DNA from 4 places in the Siminovitchia fortis genome. Region 1 is predicted to be linked to each of the others. Evidence: riboswitches for the same ligand, from Rfam matches in the RefSeq annotation. Region 1 holds a riboswitch; each other region holds the start of a gene.
What was found. Region 1 has a riboswitch for S-adenosylmethionine ahead of FS666_RS03030 (aminotransferase class I/II-fold pyridoxal phosphate-dependent enzyme). Riboswitches for the same ligand answer to the same signal wherever they lie in the genome.
Positions count from the first base shown of each region.

Region 2: another riboswitch for S-adenosylmethionine. It lies ahead of FS666_RS08605 (YezD family protein); the one in region 1 lies ahead of FS666_RS03030 (aminotransferase class I/II-fold pyridoxal phosphate-dependent enzyme).
Region 3: another riboswitch for S-adenosylmethionine. It lies ahead of FS666_RS05300 (MetQ/NlpA family ABC transporter substrate-binding protein); the one in region 1 lies ahead of FS666_RS03030 (aminotransferase class I/II-fold pyridoxal phosphate-dependent enzyme).
Region 4: another riboswitch for S-adenosylmethionine. It lies ahead of metK (methionine adenosyltransferase); the one in region 1 lies ahead of FS666_RS03030 (aminotransferase class I/II-fold pyridoxal phosphate-dependent enzyme).

Region 1 is NZ_VEKZ01000005.1:32,508-36,835, forward strand. Features, by position in the region: gene FS666_RS03025 (bifunctional homocysteine S-methyltransferase/methylenetetrahydrofolate reductase) at 1-755, opposite strand, end outside; gene FS666_RS03030 (aminotransferase class I/II-fold pyridoxal phosphate-dependent enzyme) at 739-1,899, opposite strand; SAM riboswitch class I at 2,266-2,375, opposite strand; gene gltC (glutamate biosynthesis transcriptional regulator GltC) at 2,582-3,484, opposite strand; gene gdhA (NADP-specific glutamate dehydrogenase) at 3,654-4,328, shown strand, end outside.
Region 2 is NZ_VEKZ01000019.1:42,190-46,517, reverse strand. Features, by position in the region: gene FS666_RS08620 (methionine ABC transporter ATP-binding protein) at 1-319, opposite strand, end outside; gene FS666_RS08615 (MetQ/NlpA family ABC transporter substrate-binding protein) at 320-1,150, opposite strand; gene msrA (peptide-methionine (S)-S-oxide reductase MsrA) at 1,168-1,707, opposite strand; gene FS666_RS08605 (YezD family protein) at 1,887-2,036, opposite strand; SAM riboswitch class I at 2,134-2,252, opposite strand; gene FS666_RS08600 (DUF4870 domain-containing protein) at 2,361-2,747, opposite strand; gene FS666_RS08595 (molybdopterin oxidoreductase family protein) at 3,016-4,328, shown strand, end outside.
Region 3 is NZ_VEKZ01000010.1:7,593-11,920, forward strand. Features, by position in the region: gene FS666_RS05290 (ABC transporter permease) at 1-176, shown strand, start outside; gene FS666_RS05295 (ArgE/DapE family deacylase) at 746-2,020, opposite strand; SAM riboswitch class I at 2,264-2,381, shown strand; gene FS666_RS05300 (MetQ/NlpA family ABC transporter substrate-binding protein) at 2,585-3,424, shown strand; gene FS666_RS05305 (methionine ABC transporter ATP-binding protein) at 3,485-4,328, shown strand, end outside.
Region 4 is NZ_VEKZ01000045.1:3,285-7,612, reverse strand. Features, by position in the region: gene asnB (asparagine synthase (glutamine-hydrolyzing)) at 1-708, opposite strand, end outside; gene metK (methionine adenosyltransferase) at 1,133-2,332, opposite strand; SAM riboswitch class I at 2,561-2,678, opposite strand; gene pckA (phosphoenolpyruvate carboxykinase (ATP)) at 2,902-4,328, shown strand, end outside.

The DNA.
Region 1 (4,328 bases):
GCGAACTTTTTAAAATAATCCGGCTCCGATTTATACAACAATCTTCCATCCCGGTATTCGGGAAGGCTGGAGTTCGGATACGCAGATAAAAAAGCTTTCTCAGGAATCGGTGTGGTCTCCAGCGCCTTTAACACATGATAAGGGCCCAATCGGCAATTTACGCCTACGACATCTGCTCCCAAATCCTCAAGGCGGGCAAAAGCTTCTGACAGCAGCACCCCATTTTCCAAAACGCCGGGTTCATGCATCGAAACATTGGTGATAATCGGCAGGTCCGTCACTTCACGGGCAATTTTCAAAACGGTGGTCAATTCATCCAGGTCATAATAGGTCTCGAGCAGCAGGCCATCCACGCCTTCAAGAAGCAGACAATAAAGCTGTTCCCTGAAGCTTCTCTTAATCTCTTCTTCCAATTCATTATGGAACCTCGCCCCGTGGATTCCGCCGATCGATCCGACAACATAGGTTTCTTTGCCAGCTGCTTTCCTGGCGATTCTTACAGCTGCGCTGTTAATCTCTTTCACCCGTTCTTCCAATCCATATCTTGAAAGCTTGATATAATTGGCGCCGTAGGTGTTTGTTTGGATAAGATCCGCCCCGGCCTTGATATATTCTTTGTGGGTATATATAACTTCATTGGGATGTGTCAGATTCAACTCCTCAAAGCAGCGGTCCACTCCGTATGAATAAAGCAGCGTTCCTGTGGCCCCGTCGCCAATTAAGATCCGCCCTTTCAAACTATCTAACAGGCTCAGCTTCAGCACCTCCCTGCCCTTTTATTCCCGGTGCCGGCTCCTTCAATTGATTGAAGGCCTGTGCCAAATCCTCAATCAGATCATCCGCATGCTCGATGCCTACGGATACGCGCAGAAGGCGATTGCTGAGTCCATAGCTTGTTCTTGTTTCTTCTGGTACATCGGCATGAGTTTGGGTGGCCGGGTATGTGATTAAGCTTTCAACCCCTCCCAGACTCTCCGCAAAGGTGAATAGCTTTAAAGCTTTCAGAAATGGCGCAACCCATGCTTCCCTTGCGATTTCAAAGCTGACCATGCCGCCTTTTCGCGGATAATACACCTGATCCACCAGTGGGTGCCCGGACAGAAATGAATAAATTTCCTTCGCATTCTTCTCATGCCGCTCCATGCGCAAAGCCAATGTTTTCATACCTCTGATTAAGAGCCAACAATCAAATGGCGGCAAAACTGCTCCGCAGGAATTATGGAAATCAAACAGCCGGTCGCTCTGCTCCGGGTTAGCTGATACTACTAATCCGGCGAGCAGATCATTATGTCCGCCCAAATATTTGGTCGCGCTGTGTATGACTACATCGGCCCCCAATTCGATGGGCCTTTGAAGGAGAGGCGTATAAAACGTATTATCCACGATGAGCAACAATCCGTATTTTTTAGCCGTCTCCGCAGCAAGTTTCAAATCTGTTTCAGTCATCAATGGATTGGTGGGCGTTTCAATGAACAGGCCTTTTGTGTTTTTCCGAATCAGCCCTTCCACCTCATTTTCTTCCGGATCCCAATACGAAAATTCCAATTGATACTGCTGGGAAAGCCATTCAAACAACCGGTAAGACCCACCGTACAAATCCCTTGAAGCGACAATATGGTCTCCTGATTTAAATAAGGAAAATGCCAATTGCACCGCACTCATTCCGGAACTGCAGGCAAAACCCCGATCGCCCTTTTCCAATTTGGCGATGGCGTTTTCCAATACCTCACGCGTCGGGTTACTTGTGCGGATGTAATCGTAGCCCTTCAACAATCCAATCTCATGATGCCGGTAGGGCGCTGATAAATAGATTGGCGTACTAATCGCACCATTCGGTTCATCTCTGTCATTCCCGACTTGGGCAAGCAGTGTTTCTTTCTTTAATGGTACAGACGACATTTTCATTCTCCTTCCTTTCATGATTGGAAGGCCTTTTTACAAGTACGTGTTCAAAAAGTGCCAAATTAGAAGGTCGACTAAGTGCGCCACATCGTGTGGCAACGTCGACACTAGCACGTCGTGTGCGTCGCAAGAATATCGAGGCGGCGTAGTTTCGACGGACAGGACGTCCTAGTGCAGGCGAAGCGACAGGATGTCGCCGCTTGAGCCTGCCGAGCAGCGGAACGTATGCATTATATACGTGAGCAGTGGAGAAACAAGCCAACGAAGAGATTCGACGCTTATCATTTGGTGCTTTTTGAACATCCTCTACAAACAAAAAGGGCCTTCCCACAAGAAGAAGACCCAATAAAATCACTAGGTTTCTTCTCATCTTTCAAGTCGCAAGCAACTTGTTGGATTTAGCACCTTTCCGTTTTGACACGGTGGTTGCTGAGGCGTCACAGGGCCAATCCCTCAACCTCTCTGGATAAGAAAAAAAACTGTATATACAATTTTGTTTTAGCAACTCTTCAAAGCAAAATAAAACCGGAGATACAATCCTTTTTACAAAAAGGCTGTATCTCCGGTTGACCGGTCAATACTCATATTCCTGCTCTGTTAAGTTAAATAGGATTATACATACTTATCAAAATCCTGTCAACAATTAAAAGAGAAACGTTTCAATATTTCATTCAAATCTCTACTGAAAGCCGCTCAATGTACGGAAGAAGTCTTTCAGGAATTTATGAAAAAGGAGCTCCGTCGGCATCAGCTTCCGATTGTTCGGAATGATCATTCCTACCGTCCGGGTAACATTCTGTTCGGCAAGCGGGATCTTGACTGTTGTACGTGGAAGGCTGTCCACAAGAGTAATTTCCGGGAGTAAAGTGACCCCAAGACCTGCAGCGACCAGTCCTTTGATGGCATCAATGTCTTTTCCTTCAAAAGAGACTTGCGGCTCAAAACCGTATTGCCGGCAGGCATTTTCAACGATATTTTGCAGTATATATCCTTTAGGGGATAAAATGAACGGATCATTTCGGAGTTCATCCAACTGCAGGGACTTTCTTGAAGCAAGCGGATGTTTTGCGTAAAGCAGGGCTACGAGGTTTTCCACAAATAAAATTTCACTTGTCACCCTTGCATCATTTTTAGGGACCGGCCCAAGCAAAGCCAAATCAATATCTCCTATTACGACCTGTTCCACCAAATGGCGGTATGAGTCTTGGTGAAGCTGGATATTGACAAAGGGATGGCCTTTTCGAAAAGCGGAGATGACGGTTGGAAGCAACGATGCCGCCAGGCTGCTGGGAAATCCGATTCGGACTGTCCCGCGTTCGGGGTCCAGCTGTTCCTCGATTTCTCTTTTTGCTTCATGAATCAAATCCATGGCGGTCTCCATCTTTTCCAAAAACATTTTTCCAACGTGAGTCAGGCGGATGTTCCGCCCTTCCCGAATAAACAGGTCGACCCCCAACTCCGCTTCCAGGTTGACGATTTGCCGGCTGACAGCAGACTGGGCAACGTGCAAGGCTTCTGCTGCTTCTGTCATATGCTCTCTATGGGCCACTTCGATAAAATACTGGATTTGTCTTAATTCCATCAGCGAATTCCCCCTTTTTCATCGATTGATATCAAAAAGGCATCAAATTTATCTCAAATCCATATTGTATAGATTAATTGTAAAGGATAGAATGAATTGTACCAAGTTTCAGGACGTGGAAATTTTTTGAAAATCAAATACAGGTGAATGGGAGTGATAATAAATGGCAATGATTATGGAAATGGAAGCTCATAAATTGCAAACAGCCAAAAAATATATTAAAAGTGTGTATGATACAGTAAAAGAACGCAATGCGAACGAACCTGAATTCCTCCAGGCTGTCCAAGAAATTTTCCACTCTCTTCTTCCCGTATTAGTGAAAAATCCAAAGTATATGGAAAACGGAATATTAGAAAGAATCGTAGAACCGGAACGCATGATTTCCTTCCGGGTACCTTGGGTGGACGATAAAGGGAAAGTGAGAGTTAACCGCGGATTCCGCGTTCAATTCAATGGTACTCTTGGACCTTACAAAGGCGGACTCAGATTTCATCCTTCCGTTAATGCGAGCATCATCAAGTTCTTGGGATTTGAACAAGTTTTTAAGAACGCTTTGACGAACCAGGCGATTGGCGGCGGCAAAGGCGGATCGGATTTTGACCCAAAAGGAAAATCAGATGCGGAAATCATGAGATTTACACAAAGCTTCATGACCGAATTAAGCAAATATATCGGCTCCGGCATTGACGTTCCTGCAGGTGATATCGGGGTAGGAGCTAGGGAAATCGGTTATCTTTTCGGTCAATACAGAAGAATTGCCGGGCATTACGATGCAGGGGTTCTTACCGGAAAAGGCATCGGTTATGGCGGAAGCCTCGGCAGAACTGAAGCAACAGGATATGGA
Region 2 (4,328 bases), on a different contig from region 1:
CGGCTGCTTTTAAAGAAAAGGCCACATTATCAAAAACCGTCTTGGAACTGACTAAATGAAAATGTTGAAAAATCATTCCTATTTTTTGGCGCTCTTTACGCACTTCTTTGTCCGAAAGAGAAGTTAAATCTTTTCCATCAATGAGGATCTTCCCTTCTGTCGGCCTTTCCAGCAAATTCAAGCATCGGAGCAACGTACTTTTACCTGCGCCGCTGTAGCCGATAATGCCGAAAATCTCTCCTTGGCAGATGGTGAAGTTCACATCATCCACCGCTGTCACATCTTCGTACCGCTTTGTGACATGCTGAATGTCGATCATTTATTTGCCCTCCTTCCCCAATTGATATGGAGGTTTCACATACCCTTTAGCATTCTTGTTCGTGTAGTCCAAAAATTCGTCGGACCTATAGGCCTTTTCTAAGGCTTTTGCGAATGGTTTATCTACATCTTCTTTTCTCAACGTTACATAAATTAAATAGCTCTCAGGTGTTTTTTCAATTTCTACGGCTTCATCCAATTTCAACCCCGAAGCCAGTGCATAGTTTCCGTTAATGAAGGCAAAGTCGGTATCTCCCAATGAACGCGGCGTTTGTGCCGGATCAACCGGTTTGATTTTTAAATTAAGCTTATTATCGATAATATCTTTCTCTGAGACCGTTGTTGGCTCGGCATCTTCATTTATTTTAATCAGCCCAAAATCCTCAAGCATGTTAAGCGATCTTGCCAGGTTGGTCGGATCATTCGGCGTAGCAATTGTCGTACCTTCTTTGATATCATCCAGGGATGTATGCTTTTCAGAATAAAGACCAATTGGTGCAGTTGGCACTGCATATGGGGCCACTAAGTCCATATCGTGGTCTTTATTGAACTGCTTCAGGTAATTTCTATTTTGGAATAGGTTGGCATCAATTTCGCCTTCGTTTAGAGCAATGTTTGGTTGAATGTAATCGTTGAACTCGACGATTTTCACTTTGTAGCCCTCTTTTTCAAGGATGGGAATGACCCCTTCTTTTAACTGGTCACTGTATGGTCCCGCTGTTGCACCAATTGTAATTTCTTTCTTTTCCCCACTTGCCGACGAAGTGCCTCCGCAGGCCCCCAAAACGAATAAGCTAAGAATTAAAGTGATATATAGCAATGTTTTCTTCATGTCTTCATTCTCCCTTTTTAACGATGTGTTTTTTCTTTCCAATATTTTCGGATGAAAGGTGCTCTCCCCGATTCTTCTTTAAAGGCTGCATAAGCATCCGGATTTTTCTTGTAATAATTCTGATGCTCCTCTTCCGCTGGGAAGAATGGAGCCGCGGGCAGAATCTTAGTGACAATCGGACGATTGAATTTCCCGCTTGCTTCCAACCTCCTTTTTGACTCTTCCGCAAGGTGTCTTTGTTTTTCCGTATGATAAAAAATGGCAGTTTGATAGGAAGGTCCCCTGCTTCTGAATTGGCCTCCGGCATCTGTAGGATCAATCTGCTGCCAATATAAATCTAATAACTTTTCATATGGAAATAATCGGGAATCAAACAAAATTTGTACTGCTTCCACGTGGCCGGTTGTTCCGGTGCAAACCTCTTCGTACGTCGGGTTCACAATCGTCCCGCCGGTATAGCCGGAAATGACTTGCTCAATTCCAGGCTGTGAGTCAAATGGTTCGATCATGCACCAGAAGCAGCCTCCCGCAAATGTCGCACATTCAAGTTTTGACATGTTCACTTCTCCTCCAATAAAAAAGGCCCCTTGATCAACGCATAAATGCCTGAACCAACTAGCAAAGTTGCGTTGAAATCAAGAGGCCTCCGGTTGTCCGGTCAGCTTCCGTATATAAGATTTTTTTAAGTGACGTATGGCATCCAGCGCTAAAGGACCGTGTTGACTTTTCTTATGTCTCATGCCGGAAACCGCTGTTTTTCAATCCGATTGATCTGAACGATCTTCCCTTCATGCACTGTAATCTGCAATTCACCGAAACGCAAATTGCTCAGTGCTTCCACAATCACTTTCAGCTTCTCATTGTCCACTTTTTCCTTGACACCCATTCCCCTCATCTCCTTTGAAAGTAGTTCCGATATACAAGAAAAAGACCCCTTAACAATAAGAGGTCTCCGCTTTTTAAGAATATAAATCAAGCTTTGCCTCTTATATATCAGATTTGTAAAAAAATCTGCTGGAATTGGCACCGTTTGAATATGAAAAAATATTCAATGGTTGCCGAGGCTTCACTGGGCCAGTCCCTCCACCTCTCTGCATAAGAGTTATGAAAATATGAATTTGTAAATGTAAAATCTATTCTATTCGGAATGGAATGAATTGTCAACCGTATTTTGGTGATTTCTCAAATCAGGACATTGGTCATGCATCCATCAGGGATGATCGTCAAAATTTCCTATCAGATTCTCCGTAATATCCCCCACAACCGGAAGCTTTATCCGTTCCCGCTGATAAGCTTTGATCATAAGCACAATCCACAAGATGAATGTTGTCAAAGAAATAAGCGACTTCAATAGCCAGCCGACAAACGGAACATAGCCGACTCCCAAACCAAGAATCCACAGCGAGACAAAAAGGACAATTGACTGCATTGCATGGAATTTTACAAAAGGACTTTTCTTTTCCAATACAAAGAAAATGATGCCTGTGACAAACGTTCCGAGGTAGCATAGCAGCCCTGCAATATTCTCATCCAGGCCAGTGGATGATTTTGGCGGCACTTCGTTTCCACTGGATTCGATTTCATGTTTATCGTCCAAATTCCTTCCTCCTTTCATAGCTTCATTTGCTTTGAGTATAACAAATCGGACGATCGAAAACTAAGAAAAGTCAGACTTAAATTTCTAATTGCTTCCCCCTTTGCGAAAAATGGCAGGTGGCTGACAAAAACCATTGAAATAAGAATCAAAAAGAAAGCTTTCATAAAAAGGGGCAATTGTCTCAATAATTTTCCATAAACAAAGACGGAGAACGATTGATTATGTTATAATCTATGAAATTATTTTTATTGCAAGGGGTTGCTGGAAAATGGAGTCATGGATCAATATAAAAGACGGTGTGGTCCCTTCCGTATGTTCTTTGGACTGTCCCGATCAGTGCGGGCTGCTTGTCCATAAAAAGGACGGAAAAATTGTAAAAATCGACGGAGATCCGGATCACCCTGTGACAAAAGGGAGCATTTGCAACAAGGTTCGGAATATGGCTGAACGCCTGTATGATTCAAGCCGTTTGAAGACACCGTTAAAACGAGTAGGCCCCAAAGGGGAAGGCAAATTCGAACCAATCAGCTGGGACGAAGCGATTGAAACGATTGCAGGCCGCTGGAAACAATTGATTTCCGCAGAAGGGGCAGAGTCCATTCTTCCATACAGCTTTTATGGGAACATGGGCAGGATCCAATCAGAAGGTATGGACAGGCGTTTCTTCAACCGCCTCGGCGCCAGCCAGCTTGAGCAGACGATCTGCTCTTCGGCAGGAAGCGTCGGTTACAACTACACAATGGGCGGCGGCTTTGGTACCGACCCTGAGGATATGACGGAAACAAAGCTTTTCATTTTCTGGGGAATCAATGCAGCCAGCACAAACATGCACCAGGTAATGATTGCCCAAAAAGCTCGGAAAACAGGAGCAAAGCTCGTTGTCATTGATGTTCATAAAAATCAGACCGGGCGCATGGCGGATTGGTTCATTCCAATCCTTCCGGGAACAGACAGCGCTCTTGCACTCGGAATTATGCATATTTTATTTGAAGAAAACTTGGTGGACCGTGAATTTTTAAAGGAATATACAGTCGGTTATGAGGAACTTGAAAATCATGTGAAATCTTATGACCCAAAAACAGTGTCGGAAATTACTGGAGTACCCGTTGATGATATTTATAAACTCGCACGCATGTATGGCGAAATTTCCCCTTCCATGATCCGGATTGGGAACGGGCTGCAGCATCATGACAACGGCGGAATGATTGTCCGGACCATCTCCTGCCTCCCTGCCCTTACAGGGCAATGGCCGCTAAAAGGCGGCGGTGCCGTCAAATCAAACAGCGGATATTTGGCCTTTAATACAAGGGCGCTGCAACGGCCCGAACTTCGAAAAAAACAGGCTCGGACCATCAATATGATTCAATTGGCTGAAGCCCTGCACGAATCGGAGCAGCCGATCCGTTCGCTCTTCGTATATTGCAGCAACCCTGCCGTCGTTGCTCCAAATGCCGGAAAAGTTCGCAAAGGCCTGGTACGGGAAGATCTTTTTACAGTTGTACACGACCTGTTTCTGACAGAAACCGCAAAATATGCGGATATTGTATTGCCGGCAACTTCATCCTATGAAAATACTGATTT
Region 3 (4,328 bases), on a different contig from region 1:
CCATTTTAAAAGCAGCCGAATACCTGCCAAACGTCCAACTGCTTGAAATTGCGAAAAACGTGGAAAATAAAGCAGGCTTTACAGATATTCTATTAAACTTGGTGATTATCGTTATTTGGACCATTGTCATTTCCGCTCTGACCGTTGTGGTCTTTCGCAAGCGGATGGTGGATTAAAAATCAGAGGAGGCATTCAAGATGAAACAAGCATTAAAGCTTGTGATCGCAATGGCATTCGGAGCAGCCGTGGTTTTCGCCTTTAAAACTTTTCTTTAAATCAGTACCTAGGTGAGCTTCTTTAAAGGCCTCCTGTTGAAAGGAATCAACGGTAAGGAATGTGTAGCATTCCTTACCAAAGATCGCGCTATCCCTCCTATTTGGGCAGGTATGTGCGGCTTTCCTTACCGAAGATGCCGCCATCCCTCCTAATCGGGCAAGTATACACGGGATCCCTTACCGTAGATGCCGCTATCCCTTCTAATTGGGCAAGTATACACGGGATTCCTTACCGAAGATGCCGCCATCCCTCCTATTTGGGCAGGTATGCGCGGCATTCCTTACCGAAGATGCTGCAATCCTCGAACTTGGGCAAGAATCTTTATATTTTAAGCAAAGCAATACTCTCAGCGAAAATCTAATTCAATAAACCCCTGGCCACAATGTGAATTGCCCCCTTTAAGTTGTCCTTTTCACCTGACTACCAAAAGGGGAGCATAACACAAAAAATCAGAGGTTTTCCGTATTAATCATTCTTCTTCAATTCCGCACCAGTCAATAATGTGTGCAGCAAACACCTTCGCTGTCTCAATAACACTGTCGATTTCAACATATTCGTCCGGTCCGTGCATGTTCGAGCACCTTGGTCCAAACACAAGTCCAGGCTTGCCATAGTATTGGGTAAACCGTGCATCATTCCCGGCAGCACGTCCGGCAATTTCCACTTCTTTGCCCAATACGTCTTCCGCCGTCTTTTTAAAAGCTTGGACATACGGATCTTCAGGGGCCTGATTCCACGCCTCGGTTGTCCAGCCGTACCATTCCACTTCAGGCGGATTCTCTTCGAGCCATTCGTCGCCTTTTGCGGCTCCCTGAACCGTCTTTTCAATCAGTTCCTTGATTTCGGCGCGTGTCTCAGATGGGATGAAACCGATTCGGCATTCAAGTACTGCTTCACCTGGAACATTGGATGCCCAGTCTCCCCCTTTTAACGTACCAAGATTCATATGGACAGATTGGCCGGAACCTTTATGGAACAGCTCAAAATAAACCTCCTTAGCCCTCTTTTCAGCGAGCTCTTCAAGTGCATTGTAAACCTTGTACATTTTACTGATCGCATTCACGCCCAAATGCGCCATGCCCGCATGAGCTGTTTTGCCCAGCACCCTTACTCGGAAATACATGACCCCGGCATGAGCAACAGTCAATCTCAAAGCATGGGGCTCTGTCGCAATAAAACCGTCGGTTGTATATCCGGCTTCCAAACAGGAGAGTGTACCGCCTGCCCCCCCTGCTTCCTCTTCGATCACGCTTTGAAGCAGGACTTTGCCTTTCGGCTTGATTCCCAGGTCCAACAGCGCTTTCAAAGCGAACCAATTGGCCATAAGCCCGGCTTTCATATCTCCCGAGCCGCGCCCGTACAATTTATTGCCTACAATCTCGCCGCCCCATGGATCTTTTGTCCAATTTTCAACCGGTTCCGGTGAAACAACATCCATATGTCCATTTAACGTTAATGAAGGCGCATCGTCATTGCCTTCCCAAATGCCGATAATGTTCTTTCTGCCTTCAAACGGCAAATCAGAGCTGCTAAAAGCAGGATGGTTTTGGATCTTTTCATACTCAGGATGAACCTCGGCCACTTTCAATCCGATTTCTTCATACTTTTTCCTCATATATTCCGCCATAGCATTTTCGTCGCCGATCACGCTCGGAATTTGGACCGCCTTCACAATGGCTTCCACAAGTTCATCTTTATTTTCTTCAATATAGTCTTGGACCTTCTTCTTCGCATCAGTTGACACTTTGCTGCTCCTCCCTGCATTAAAGTATATATAATAAAAATAAAAAAACATATATTCATACATATTATAAATCATAATACAAAAAATAGTTAGTATTTTTCTTGTTTTTCCGGTATGGAAGAAAGGTCTATGAAAAAATTTCAAGGGGCCTTTGATCATAGATAGATCTGAAAAATGAACAGACAGTATTGACATTTCTTTTAGATAGGTATATTATCATTCTTAACAATTTCATTTGGAAATCTCTTATTGAGAGCGGTGGAGGGACTGGCCCTGTGAAACCCGGCAACCATTCTTGTTTTACCAAAACAGGAACAGGTGCTAAATCCTGCAAAATACTTTGTATTTTGAAAAATAAGAGAGTGCGTGATACTTTCGTGTATTTCCATGCCTCTCTGTGCGAGAGGCATTTTTTGATGCACAAGGGATTTCCATAAGGAATCTTGAAGGGAGGAACACGGAGGTACGATAAATAGAAATTGTATTGGCAATAAAAATAGGAAGATGATTAATAGCAGTAAACTCGACTAAAAAGATAAATATACATTGAAATGGGGAAGCAGCATGAAAAAGTGGGTATTATCCAGTTTAATTATTTTAATAATCGCCGCTCTTGCAGCATGCGGCGGTGGCAATAAAGAAGCAGCCGGCAGTAAAGGCGAAAAAGCGGAAGGCCTTCTTGACGACGGCAAACTGACGGTTGGTGTAACAGCCGGCCCGCACGAACAAGTTTTGGAAAAAGTAAAAGAGCTTGCAGCCAAGCAAGATTTGGATATCGAAGTCAAAGTGTTCACGGATTACATTATGCCGAATATCGCTTTAGATGAAAAAGAGTTGGATCTCAACTTATTCCAAACGATTCCTTATTTGGAGCAGTTTAATAAAGACCGGGACATGGATCTTGTCGAAGTAGGTAAAGCACTCACTTTTCCAATGGGGATTTACTCATCCAAAGTGAAAGACGTTAAAGATCTGCCAAAAGGGGCGAAGATTGGACTTCCTAACGATCCTACAAATGGAGGACGTGCCCTTGTTTTGTTTGAAAGTGCCGGATTAATTAAATTGAAAGAAGGCTCAGGGACTGCCCCGACTGTCAAGGATGTTGAAGAAAACGAAAACGATTATGAGTTAGTAGAATTGGAAGCCTCCCAGCTTCCCCGTCAATTGGAGGAGCTTGATGCAGCTGCCATCAATACGAACTTTGCGATTGAGCATGGACTTAAGCCTGCCAAAGATTCCATCTTTATTGAATCAAGCGACTCTCCATGGGTGAATGTTGCAGCGGCCAGGCCTGAATCAAAAGATGACGAAGCGATTCAAAAGTTTTGGGATGTTTACCGTTCTGATGAAGTGAAACAATATATTGATGAAACATTCGAAGGATCAGTCATTCCCTCTTGGTAAGAAAACTGAACCAGGCAGCCGTCACGGATTTTTGAAAATAAACATGAAGGAGCAATACACATGATAGAACTCGCGGGAATCTCTAAGACATTTCAAGGTAAACAAGGTCCGATTCACGCATTGAACAATGTATCGCTTTCTGTTAAAAAAGGTGAAATATATGGAGTCATCGGATACAGCGGCGCTGGAAAAAGTACATTGATCCGCTGCGTCAATTTATTGGAAAAACCTGACGCAGGTTCCGTAGTTGTAAAAGGGACAGATTTAACAAAACTGTCTACCAAAAAGCTTCGCGAAGCCCGCACCAACATCGGAATGATTTTTCAGGGATTTAACCTTTTAAAGACGGCCACTGTTTATGAAAATATTTCCATTCCACTGAAACTTTCCGGATTTAGCAAAAAAGAAGTGGAAGAAAGAGTCGTGAAGTACCTAAAAATAGTCGGCCTTGATGAAAAATATCATGCCTATCCTTCCGAACTTTCCGGCGGGCAAAAGCAGCGGGTGGCTATCGCCCGCGCGCTTGCTTTTGAACCCGAAATCCTTTTAAGCGACGAAGCGACCAGCGCTTTGGACCCGGATACGACGGAAGCCATTCTCGACCTGCTTTTGAAAATCAATAAAGATCTCGGTATTACCATTTTGCTCATCACACACGAAATGAACGTCATTCAGCGCATCTGTGACCGCGTAGCTGTAATGGAAAATGGTGAAGTCATTGAAGAAGGAGCAACAAAAGACATTTTCACCTCACCGTCGCACCAAACTACGAAGCGATTTGTAAGCAGCCTGTTTACTCATAAAATACCGGATGATCTTCTGGAAAAACTCAACCAGACCGGGCAGGTGTTCACCCTTTCCTTCTTCGGGGATTCAAGCGGCGAACCTGCTTTGGCGACTGTGA
Region 4 (4,328 bases), on a different contig from region 1:
ATCTTCTTCGGGCTTATGCTGGACCGGCTTAAAGTTTGCTCTCCAGTAGCGGTTAATGTTCATGGATTCGCCCGGTTTTTTCGTAAAATAATGGCCGGGCTCAAGCTTCTTAATATGGCGGGTCATCGTTTCCGGCTCCGGAACAAACTGATAGGTCATATATTGCTGAAGAGCTTCGGTATTCAGTTCTTTTTTATCCATGGCAAGCAGGATGCTTTTCTTTTCTGATGCAAAAAACGAACGGTCTTCTTCCTCTATATAAAAGAAAGGCTTGATTCCAAACGGATCCCTTGCTCCGAACAATTCCTGTTCTTCCTTATCCCAAATCAAAAAGGCAAACATGCCGCGTAGTTTTTCCACGGCTTTTTCTTTTAAATCACTGAACAAAGCGATAATGACTTCAGTATCTGAGTCTGTTTCAAATGTGTATCCTTTTTTTGCCAGCTCTTCACGAAGCTCGACAAAGTTATATACTTCTCCATTAAAAATAATCCAATAGCGCTCGTTTTCATAAGAAAGCGGCTGGCTTCCGCTCTCAATATCGATGATGCTCAGCCTGCGGAAGCCGAACTGGACATATTCATCCTGAAAATATCCTTCATCATCAGGTCCGCGGTGAGTGATAATATTGTTCATTTGCTGAAACTTTTGGTCAGTCTTTGCTTCTTCTCTTGCATGATGATGCATGCACCCGATAAAACCGCACATGTAAGTGTCACCTACTTAATAAGATTCAAGCGTTGTGAGTATAATCTGCACACCTTTTTTATATTATCATTATTTGCCTCACTTTGGCAGTTTTATTGCGATAAATTTAGAAAAACGTAAGCGAACTCTGATTAGAAAAGTGGAAGATGTCTGATTAGCGGATTTTCGGAAGGCATTCCGGGTCTATGACTACCGAACATGCGGTCAAACCCGATACTCGGGAGGTATTGCGGGTCTATGCCTACCGAACATGCGATCAAACCTGATACTCGGAAGGCATTCCGGGGCTATGACTACCGAACATGCGATCAAACCTGATACTCGGGAGGCATTGCAGGTCTTTACTGCAAAAATAGGGGTACCCAAGAATTGCAAGCCTTCCATTCAAAAAGCGAAGATGCCGATCGCACCTTCGCCTTTTTCTTTAAATTGATGTAGAGCGGATCAGCGCCTCCGCTTTGTCCGTTCTTTCCCATGGCAGATCAATATCCGTACGGCCAAAATGGCCATATGCCGCTGTCTGGCGGTAAATCGGCCTGCGCAGATCGAGCATGAGGATGATGCCGGCCGGACGAAGGTCGAAGTTTTCCCTGATGGCCTTCACAAGCTTTTCTTCCGAAACTTTTCCTGTACCAAAAGTGTCGACCGAAATGGAAACAGGCTGCGCAACACCGATCGCATAGGCAAGCTGCACTTCGCATTTATCGGCAAGTCCTGCTGCTACAATGTTTTTGGCAACGTAGCGAGCAGCATAGGCAGCAGAGCGGTCAACTTTAGTGGGGTCCTTTCCTGAGAAAGCTCCTCCGCCATGGCGGGCATATCCGCCATACGTATCAACAATAATTTTTCTTCCTGTCAGCCCCGCATCACTTTGCGGGCCGCCGATTACAAAGCGTCCGGTCGGATTAATGAAGTATTTCGTTTCATCATCAAGCAGTTCCGCAGGCACGACAGGTTTGATGACATGTTCCTTAATATCCGCTTTGATCTGCTCAAGTTCGACTTCAGGGTGATGCTGAGTGGACAAAACGATCGTATCAATTCGCACCGGTTGGTTATTTTCGTCATATTCAATAGTGACTTGGGTTTTTCCATCAGGCCTTAAATAAGAAAGAATGGATTCTTTCCGCACATGGGCCAGCCTTCTTGAAAGTTTATGAGAAAGTGAAATAGGCAGCGGCATAAGCTCCTCGGTCTCATTGCACGCAAAACCGAACATGAGGCCCTGGTCCCCTGCACCGATCGCCTCGATTTCCTCTTCGCTCATATTCCCCTCTCTTGCTTCAAGAGCCGTGTTCACTCCTGCTGCTATATCAGGAGACTGCTCGTCGATGGATGTGATGACCGCACACGTTTCAGCATCAAATCCATATTTCGCACGTGTATAACCGATTTCTTTAATTGTGTCACGGACAATCTTCGGAATATCCACGTAAGTCGTCGTCGTAATTTCTCCGGCAACGAGCACCAGCCCTGTAGTCACGGATGTTTCACAGGCAACCCGGGCATTGGGATCTTCTTTAAGAATCGCATCCAATATCGCATCAGATATTTGATCACAAATCTTATCCGGATGTCCTTCTGTAACAGACTCTGAGGTAAATAAATGCCGAATTTTAGACATCAAAGCTCCTCCTTTTGGTGCGTGTTCAAAAAGCTGCCAAACAAGCCAACAAAGAGATTCGCCGCTCATCATTTGGATTTTTTGAACAACCTCTTTTACAGTGATAAAATAATTTTATACATTCAACGGTACTCTGTCCTTTTTATAGAAGCACATTTGATTAAAATAAAAAACCTTTCCTGACATGAAGTTGAGGAAAGGTTTAGTTGATGTGTTCCGAGCCTTTCACTCTTATCGCCCAAGGCTTTTCGCCTTGCTACAGGTAAGCACCTTTCCGTCTGCAAAGCAGGACGGCAGGTTGCCGGGCTTCAAAGGACCTGTTTCCTCCGCCATCTCAGGATAAGAGTATCCGTTCAACTCAAAATCATAACTTACATCATAAATCAATGTCAACCGGGAAAGTTAAGAAATAGGCTTATTTTTACCATTCCCTTCAAAAATAAAATCCATTTAGTCAAATCCTGTTCAAGAAATAATGCAAAATTAGTATAGACTAATCAATTAAATGTGTTATACTATTTCTCAAGTAAACGTAAAGTTAAATATTTAAACAAAGGAAGGGTAAACATATGAGTTCAGTAGGCATCAAAAGCGAATTAGCGCAATTATTGAACGGACAGAACGTTCATACGCAGTTATCAGTACCACAGCTTGTCGAGAAGGTCCTGAGCCGTAAAGAAGGGGTTCTGACAACTTCTGGTGCCGTTCGTGCCGAAACTGGTAAATATACAGGCCGCTCCCCTGAAGACAAATTCATCGTTGATGAACCGTCTGTCACAGACAAGATCGATTGGGGTTCTGTGAACCAGCCGATTTCATCTGAGGTATTTGAAAAACTGTATTCAAAAGTTGTTTCCTACTTACAGGAAAGGGAAGAAATCTTCGTATTTAAAGGATTTGCAGGTGCTGATGAAAAATACCGCCTGCCGATTCAGGTCATCAACGAATATGCCTGGCACAACTTGTTTGCCCACCAATTGTTCATCCGCCCTACCGGCGAAGAATTGGCTGACCATGAATCGAAATTCACTGTCATCTCTGCACCCGGGTTTAAAGCAGATCCTGCAGTTGACGGTACAAAATCAGAAACATTCATCATCGTCTCATTCGAGCGCCGTATCGTATTGATCGGCGGTACAGAATATGCAGGCGAAATGAAAAAATCCATTTTCTCCGTCATGAACTACGAACTTCCGGAGGCGGATATTTTATCCATGCACTGCTCCGCGAACGTTGGCGCTGAAGGCGATGTCGCCCTCTTCTTCGGACTGTCCGGAACAGGTAAAACAACCCTTTCAGCCGATCCGAACCGCCGCTTGATCGGCGATGACGAGCACGGCTGGTCTCCAAACGGCGTTTTTAACGTCGAAGGCGGATGCTATGCAAAAACAGCAGGATTATCTTACGAAAAAGAACCGCAAATCTATAATGCCATCACATTCGGCTCTGTTTTGGAAAATGTCATTGTCGATCCGGAATCACGCGAGCCTCTTTATGATGACACATCACTGACTGAAAATACAAGGGCTGCATACCCAATCCAAGCCATCGACAATATCGTGGAACCAAGCATTGCGGGACATCCATCTGTCATCGTATTCTTGACAGCTGACGCATTCGGAGTATTGCCTCCAATCAGCAAGCTGACAAAAGAGCAGGCAATGTACCACTTCCTTAGCGGTTTCACATCCAAGCTTGCCGGAACAGAGCGCGGAGTCACTTCACCTGAAGCAACATTCTCCACATGCTTCGGTGCACCGTTCCTGCCTCTTCCTGCAGCACGTTATGCAGAAATGCTCGGTAAGAAAATCGATGAGCACGGCGTTCAAGTTTTCCTCGTCAACACTGGCTGGACCGGGGGCTCATACGGCGTAGGCAAGAGAATGAATCTTGCTTACACTCGTGCCATGGTTCAGGCTGCTTTAAACGGCGAGCTTGATAACGTGGAAACAGCGAAAGATGAAGTATTCGGCCTTTCCATTCCGCTTCACGTACC